2 regions of the Janthinobacterium breve genome follow, and region 1 is predicted to be linked to the other one. Evidence: predicted binding sites of a transcription regulator. Region 1 holds the regulator's gene; the other holds the start of a gene.
What was found. The regulator LexA, encoded in region 1, represses DNA repair genes until DNA is damaged. The targets are predictions, from matches to a motif close to ACTGTATNNNNATACAGT.
Positions count from the first base shown of each region.

Region 2: dinB (DNA polymerase IV) is a predicted target of LexA. The motif match lies at 2,180-2,197, and genes of this name have one in related genera.

Region 1 covers NZ_JBNYXY010000014.1:68,676-72,937, reverse strand. Annotated here, with positions in the region: gene ACQ4W0_RS26125 (replicative DNA helicase) at 1-229, opposite strand, end outside; gene rplI (50S ribosomal protein L9) at 365-820, opposite strand; gene rpsR (30S ribosomal protein S18) at 848-1,138, opposite strand; gene priB (primosomal replication protein N) at 1,154-1,462, opposite strand; gene rpsF (30S ribosomal protein S6) at 1,483-1,872, opposite strand; gene lexA (transcriptional repressor LexA) at 2,149-2,796, shown strand; gene ACQ4W0_RS26095 (cystathionine gamma-synthase family protein) at 2,862-4,103, opposite strand; gene purF (amidophosphoribosyltransferase) at 4,146-4,262, opposite strand, start outside.
Region 2 covers NZ_JBNYXY010000013.1:100,865-105,126, forward strand. Annotated here, with positions in the region: gene ACQ4W0_RS25230 (recombination-associated protein RdgC) at 1-858, opposite strand, end outside; gene dinB (DNA polymerase IV) at 975-2,129, opposite strand; gene ACQ4W0_RS25240 (S9 family peptidase) at 2,303-4,262, shown strand, end outside.

The sequences.
Region 1 (4,262 bases):
CAAAAACAGTAATGACATCGGCTGGCCTGGAGCCGTTAATCATCTTGACGATTTGCTCGAAGATGATGCGATGGTCATAGCGATAGAAATCCTCCGCATGCATGAAGTCGGCGATGCGGTCATATGCTGCATTGTCGCGCAGCAGACCACCGATAACGGATTGTTCTGCTTCGATCGAATGCGGCGGAATACGGAGGGAATCTAGTTGCGGATCAGAGGGGGCGTTCATGGCGCGAATTATACCCGCTTCGGCGTGCTGGCAAAAATAAAGGGCTGAAATTGAGCGAAAAAAAGGCCACAAAAAAGCCGGGCGAACCCGGCTTTTCATCGTGCGGCAATGCTTGCGGGACAGGCCCGCAAACGATTACGCGTTCGCGTCTGGAACGACAGCGATAACAACTTCCACGACCACGTCGGTGTGCAGAGCAACCGAAACGCTGTGCTCGCCAACGATCTTCAGCGGGCCGGTAGGCATGCGGATTTGTGCTTTTTCAACAGCAAAACCTTGCTTGGTCAGCGCTTCAGCGATGTCGAAGTTGGTGACGGAACCGAACAGACGGCCATCGACGCCAGCTTTTTGAGCAACTTGAACGGTCAGACCGCTCAGTTTTTCGCCCTGGGCTTGCGATGCAGCCAGTTTGGCGGCAGCAGCTTTTTCCAGTTCGGCGCGCTTGACTTCGAATTCAGCCACAGCGGTAGCCGTAGCACGACGTGCCAGGCGTTGCGGGATCAGGAAGTTACGTGCGTAACCGTCTTTGACTTTGACGACTTCGCCGAGGTTACCGACGTTAACAACTTTTTCTAACAGAATGATTTGCATAGTTCTTCTCCAGGAATATCTGACCGATTAAGCGTGGTGCAGATCGGTGTATGGCAGCAGCGCGAGGAAGCGAGCGCGCTTGATTGCGGTGTCGACTTGGCGCTGGTAGTGCGCTTTGGTACCGGTCAGGCGTGCTGGCATGATCTTGCCGTTTTCTTGGACGAAGTCTTTCAGCGTGTCGACGTCTTTGTAGTCGACTTGCTCAACGTGAGCTGCGGTGAAGCGGCAGAACTTCTTGCGTTTGAACAACGGATTTTGCTGTTTGCGTTTTTCTTTAAGCTTGAGCTTATTTTTGTCGAACTTTTTACCGAATGCCATGTCAGGCTCCTGTATCTAAAATGCGCTAGTCAAAGTGACTGCACTAAAATCAATGATGTGAAACACCAAACTCTTGCTGTTGCGGCTCTTCCTGGCCAGGAAACCCGTGAACTGATATACCCCGCCCAAGCTTGCCTGACTGAACCGGCCTGAGATTTCGCCAGCGGCTAGCGCGGCAATATCAAACTCGGTCAAACGGGCAATCCCTGCTTCCATCTGCTGCGAACTGTGCTGCAATACTGCATTCACGATCGGCAGCCCTGCCGGGGTATAGCGCAATATTTCGCGCTCGGCAATGATGGCGGTTACTTGTAGCTGGTTCAGCGCACGATCCTGGTCAAGAATTAAGCTGCTGCTGCGGCTGGAGCGGCTGCTGGTGCTTCGGTGCGGTGGCTTTTGGCCGCGTCTTCGCGTTGTACCGATTTCATCATCGGCGAAGGAGCTGTTTCAGCTTTCTTCATTTTAACGGTCAGGTGACGCAACACGGCATCATTGAATTTGAATGCTGTTTCCAACTCGACCAGGGTCTCGTTGTCGCATTCGATGTTCAGGCAGATGTAGTGTGCTTTAGGCAGCTTTTGGATCGAGTAAGCCATTTGACGGCGGCCCCAATCTTCCACGCGGTGAACCGAACCGCCGCGGGTGGTTACGCTGGCTTTGTAGCGTTCGATCATCGCGGGCACTTGCTCGCTTTGGTCCGGATGGACGATAAAGACTATTTCATAATGACGCATGCAAACTCCTTCAGGTCGGATTGATAATCGCCCACCCCGGCGTCAAGACGGGTGTGGGAAGGTCAGCCGAAGATTATAACCGCCTTTTGCAAACGTTTCAATCATTCCTTCAACAAGCGGCCCGTACACGGGGCCCGCCAGGCGCTTTTCCCTGCGCATTCCAGTATTTCGCACGAAATTCGCGCAAATAACGGAAATTCCCTTGCATAGTGGGCGATACTGTACAAAAATACAGACTGTTCATATAGACAGCATTTTAGTATGCACCCACCGCTCATGATCAAGCTGACAGCACGACAAGAACAAATCCTGAACCTGATCAAGGACGCGATTGAAAATACGGGTTTCCCTCCTACCCGTGCCGAAATCGCCAATGAATTGGGTTTCAAATCGGCCAATGCGGCCGAAGAGCATTTGCAAGCCCTGGCCCGCAAGGGCGCGATCGAGATTTCGCCCGGCACGTCGCGTGGCATTCGCCTGATCGGTGCGGCGGCGAGTGCTGCCGCCGACACGCTGTCCTCGAAGGTGCCGGCAGCACTGCTGATGTCGCTGCCGCTGATCGGCCGCGTGGCAGCCGGTTCGCCCATCCTGGCGCAGGAAAACCTGGAAGCGAGCTACAACGTGGACCCGGCCCTGTTTTCGGCCAAGCCCGACTTCCTGCTGAAGGTACGCGGCTGGTCCATGCGCGACGCCGGCATCATGGATGGCGATTTATTGGCCGTCAAGAAGGTCGACAGCGCCAAGAACGGCCAGATCGTCGTTGCCCGCATCGGCGACGAAGTCACCGTCAAACGCTACAAGAAAACGGGCTCCGTCATCGAACTGCTGCCGGAAAACCCCGACTTCAAGGTCATTACCGTGTCGCCGGAAGATGAATTCGCCCTTGAGGGCCTGGCTGTGGGCTTGATGCGCAGCTGGCATTAAACAGCTGCATATAAAAAGGGCCGCAACAGAATGACTGTTGCGGCCCTTTTCATTTGTCCGGCGGCCTATGCATCCAGTGCCAGGCGGAAATCCTCGAGCAGATCGGCTTCATCCTCGATACCGACGGACACACGGATCAGCGACTCGGCAATGCCCATGCTGGCGCGGCGCTCGGCACCCATCTCGTAGAAAATCGTGTGGGCAACGGGAATGACCAGGGTGCGCGTGTCGCCGAGGTTGCTCGCTGGAATGGCAAGATTGAGACGATTCAGGAAATCGAAGCAGTCGATGCCATCCTTCAATTCAAAGCTGAACAGCGAGCCATAGCTGCGGAACAAGTCCGTCGCCAGCGCGTGCTGCGGGTGCGACGTCAAGCCCGGGTAATGCACGGCAGCCACGCGCGGGTCCGCTTGCAGCATGGTGGCCAGCGCCAGGGCGTTCGAGCAGCTGCGGTCCATGCGCAAGGCCATGGTTTCCGCGCCGACGGCGATATGGTGCGCCGCCTCCGGGCCCAGCGAAGCGCCGAAGTCGCGCAAGGCCTTGGCGCGGATTTGCGCGATGCCCCACTGCGCGGGTGCCGCCTTTTTATAATTGTCGAAAATGTTCGGGTACTGCGTCCAGTCGAACACGCCCGTGTCCGTCAAGCTGCCGCCCAGCGCATTGCCGTGGCCGCCGATGGATTTCGTCAAGGCATTGACCACCAGGCCCGCGCCCACCGCTTTCGGGCGAAACAGGTACGGCGTCGTCATGGTGTTGTCGACGATGTACAGGATGCCCTTCTCGCGACACAGCGCGCCGATCTTTGCCAGGTCGGCGATCTGCGTGCGCGGATTGGCGATGGTTTCCACGAACACGATGCGCGTGGCCGGCGTGATGGCGGCGGCCACGTTGGCCACATCGGTGGCATCGACAAACGACACGGCGATGCCCTGCCCCGTCACCGTTTGCCACAGGCTGTTGGTGTTGCCAAACAAAAAGGCCGACGACACCACATGGTCGCCCGCGCGCAGCAAGGATTGCACCACGGCGCCGATGGCGCCCATGCCGGTGGCGAAGCACAGGGTAGCAACGCCGTCTTCCATCTTGTTGACCTTGTCTTCCAGCGCCGAAACCGTCGGATTGCCCTGGCGGCCGTAGCGAAAGCCCGGCTCCTTGCCCTGGAATACGGAAGCGAGCTGGCGCGCGTCGCCATAGCCAAACGCGACGGAGGTGTGCACGGGCTTGTGCAGGGAGCCATGCTCGATGCCCTTGCGGCGGTCGTTATGCAGGATGGTGGTGGTAAAGCCGTAGTTTTTTTTATCGTTCATGATCGCAGAAAAAAAAAGCCCGGCGCAGGCCGGGCAGGTTACTTATGCTTCCGTTGTCGCCAGGTTCAGGTTCAGCTGGGAACGCGGCGTATCTTCGGGCGCTGCAGCCTTCGGATGGTGGCGCGCATATTCCAGGCGGTCCAGGTATTCCTGCGACAC
Region 2 (4,262 bases), on a different contig from region 1:
GGCCATCAGCTTGCTCAGCTCGCCCGTCATCAGCATCACGTCGCCGTCGAAACGTTCTTCGTCGTTCTTCGTGCTCGATTCCGTTTCCTTGATCACGTCCAGCGGCTTGACGCTCTTGATGGCCAGGGACTCCGTCAGCACGAACGAAATCTTGTCGTTCCACGTCATGGCCAGGCGCGTGCACTGCTTGCCGGCCGCGATGTGGCGGCGCACGTCGTCCGCTTCCAGGGTGTGGCGCACGTAGCGCACGGTGGCCTTGCTTTCGCCCGTGGCGCGCAATTCCGTGTCCATGTCGACCGTGAAGCCGGCTGGCGCATCGTCGGCCTGCAGCCATTCCGTCATCACCGCCACGGGCGAGCGCTGCACGCGCAGGCTTTCCAGCGGCAGTTTGTCGACGGCTTTCAGCAGCAGTTTGATGACTTCATCGGCTTTTGCCGGGCTGGCCGCATCGACCACCAGCCAGCCATTGACGGGGTCGATCCAGGTCCAGACGTTGCTGCGGATGCTGAAAGCGCGCGGCAGCAACTCGTCGGCCACGCGCTCCTTCAATTCTTTCATGGCTTTCTTGCCGGGCGCAAAGCCTTGCGCTTCTTCCATCTCGGCAGCGCGGGCCTTGGCCACCTGGTTGATGACGGTCGCTGGCAACAGTTTCTTTTCCGTGCCCAGCAAGATCAGCATTTGCTTATTGACAACATGGACCAGGCCACCGTTCGGACGTGGCGTATCCCAGCCCTGGCGCATCAGATCCATGCTGGTCGCCGGCGTAAATTTGTTCGAGGACAGCGCCTCTTCCAGTTGTTCTGGCGTGTAAGCCCATGGTGCGGGCAGGCGGTAAATCTGAAGATTCTTGAACCACATAGTTTTTGTCTTCCGTTTGTTTCAGTAGTGCCAGGGGAACGCCATTCTACACTTTCGACGTGAAAATGCCGTCAAAAGCGCGGTCCGGCGCGGTATGTATCTTGTAGGAAACGCCGCTAGAGGCTGGGAAACAGCTCCGCCTGGGCTGGCGCCTGCCGCGTCACCACGGCCGGATGGCACAAGGTCGAGATGCGCACGCCCAGCAGGCGGATTTTCTTTTCAAATGGCACGCGCCGCAGGCAATCGCGGCTGGCGCGCAGGATGGCGGCTGCGTCCGCCGTGGCGCTGGGCAGGGTGATATCGCGCGTGACGGTGCTGAAATCCTCGAAGCGCAGCTTGATGCCCACCGTGCGCCCCGCCAGCGACTGCTTGTCGAGGTCGCCCGCCACGCGCGTACACAGGCTTTCCAGCTTTTCCGACAGGGTGGCGCGGTCGCGCACCACCTGCAAGTCGCGCTCGAACGTCGTTTCGCGGCTGACGGACTTGGTTTCCCGGCTCGTCTGCACGGGCCGCTCATCGAGGCCCAGCGCCGCCTGGTGCAGCCAGCCCGTGTACAGATCGCCGAACTGCGTGCGCAGCATGGCCAGGTCGGCTTGCGCCAGTTCACCGATAGTGACGATGCCCAGGGCTTCCAGCTTGGCCGTGGCCTTCGGGCCGATGCCGTTGATCTTTTTTGCCGGCAAGGGCCACACGCGCGTTGCAATATCCTCGGGCGACAACATGGTGAGCCCGTCGGGCTTTTCCAGATCGGAACAGATTTTCGCCAGCAATTTATTCGGCGCCAGGCCGATCGAGCACGACAGGCCCGTCGCCTCGAACACGGCCGCCTTCAGGCGCGCGGCCATGGCCGGCGCCTGCTCGCCGTATTCCGTCAGGTCGACATAGATTTCATCGATGCCCACGTTCTGGATGATGGGGCACAGATGGGCCACGGCTTGCTTGAAGCGGGCCGAATACTCGCGGTAGGCCTCGAAATCGGCTGGCAGCAGGATGCTGTCGGGCGCCAGCTTGGCCGCCTTCATGATGCCCATGGCGGAAAACACGCCAAACTTACGCGCCGCATAGGTCGACGTGGTGACGACGCCGCGCCCCACGTAGTCGCGCATGCGCGCAAATTGCCGCGTGCCGTCATCCTGCAGCACGGGTTGCTGCAGCCGGCCGCCGCCGATGACGACGGCTTCGCTGCGCAGTTCCGGATATTTCAACAGTTCCACGGAGGCAAAGAAGGCATCCATGTCCAGGTGGGCAATCCAGCGGCGTGGTTCAGGCAATGTGGGGGCAGATGTGATCAAGGACACCTCGCGGCGGGATGCTGTTGAGTACTGTAATTATATACAGTATCGCTGCAAATGTCCGTGGATGCAAGTTGAAACGCACGAGCACCGCAGTTGCTTTTCTCAATAGCAAGATTACAATCCTGACACGACTATGAAAAGGAGTTGCCTTGTCTACAGCACATCATGCTTTACGCCACCTGGCTGTCTGCTCATCCATCCTGCTGTCCACGCTGGCGCCATCCGCGCTGGCCGCCGACGCCACCACCACCGTTGCCACGGCCACCGCGCCGGTCGCCGCCAAGACAGCCTGGCAGGAAACGCGCCACGGCAGCGTCGTCACGGACGACTACCGCTGGCTGCAAAAGAAAACTGATCCTGCCGTGATCGATTACCTGAATGCGGAAAACGCCTACACGGCCGCCGTCACGGCCCCGATCCAGCCGCTGGCCGACAAGGTGTACGCGGAAGTCAAGGGCCGCATGCAGGAAGTGGATCTGTCCGTGCCTGCGCGCCAAGGTAATTTTTACTATTACACGCGCACGGAAGCGGGCAAGCAATACCCGCTTCATTGCCGCCGTCCTGTCGGCGCCAGCGGTGCCTACGATGCGCAAGCGGTGGAAGAAATCCTACTGGACCAGAATCAATTGGCCGAAGGCCACAAATTCTTTGCCGTGCGCGCGTTTGCCATCAGCCCGAATGAACAATTGCTGGCCTACACCACCGACACGACGGGTTTCCGCCAGTACGAGTTGCATGTCAAGGATTTGAAGACGGGCAAGTTGCTGGGCGACAGTATGCCGCGCGTGACATCGCTGGCTTGGGCGGCGGATAACGCCACCCTGATGCTGGCCCAGGAAGACGCCACCACCAAGCGCTCGGACCGCTTGTTCCGCCTGGCCCTGGGCGGCGCGGCGCAGCAGGTCTACCACGAGCCGGTGGAACAGTTCGCCATCAATGTGGGCCGCACGCACGACAAGCGCTACTTCGTGCTGACCTCGGGCAGCACGGATACCAGCGAAGTGCTGCTGCTGCCAACGAACAAGCCGCAAGGCAGTTTCCAGAGCGTGCTGAAACGCGAAAAAGGCCACCGCTACGTCGTCGAGCACCGCGACGGCCAGCTGTATATTCTCACCAACAAGGAGGCGAAGAATTTCCGCGTCGTCAGCGCGCCGCTGTCTGCGCCACAGCCGAAACACTGGAAACCCGTCGTGCCGCACGACAAGGACGCCGTGATCCAGTCCATCGACGTGTTCCAGGGCCACCTGGTGGTGATGGAAAAGGCCCGCGCCCTGAACCGCGCGCGCATCTACGATTTCGCGCATAAAAACTGGAAGACGGTGCAGTTCGACGACCCCGTCTATCTGGCCACGGCGGCCGGCACGCCAGAATTTACCGCCACGCAATTTCGCATGTCCTACCAGTCGCCCGTCACGCCGCCCACGGTGATTGACGTCAGCATGGAGGATGGCAAGCGCACGGTGCTGAAACAGCAGGAAATCGTCGGCGGCTTTGATGGCAGCCGCTACACCACGCAGCGCCTGTGGGTGAAGGCGCGTGATGGCGTGCAAGTGCCACTGTGGGTCGTCTACAAGAAAGGCGTAAAGCTCGACGGTTCCGCACCGCTGCTGCTGTACTCGTACGGCTCGTACGGCATTTCCACGGAAGCCAGTTTTTCCATCAGCCGCATCAGCCTGCTGGAACGGGGCGTGATCTATGCGCAAGCGCATATCCGCGGCGGCACGGACATGGGCGAAGCCTGGCATGAAGACGGCATGCTGATGAAGAAGAAAAACACCTTCAATGACTTCATCGACAGCGCCGACTACCTGGTGCGCGAAAAATGGACCAGCCCGAATCGCCTGATCATCCAGGGCGGCAGCGCCGGTGGCCTCCTGATGGGCGCCGTCGTCAACATGCGCCCCGACCTGTTCCACGCCGTGCACGCGGCCGTACCGTTTGTCGACGTGATGAATACCATGATGGACGCCAGCCTGCCCCTGACGACGGGCGAATACCTGGAATGGGGCGACCCGAACCAGAAAGCGGCCTACGACTACATGCTCAGCTACTCGCCCTACGACAACATTGCGCGCAAGAATTATCCAGCCATGCTGGTGACGACAGGCC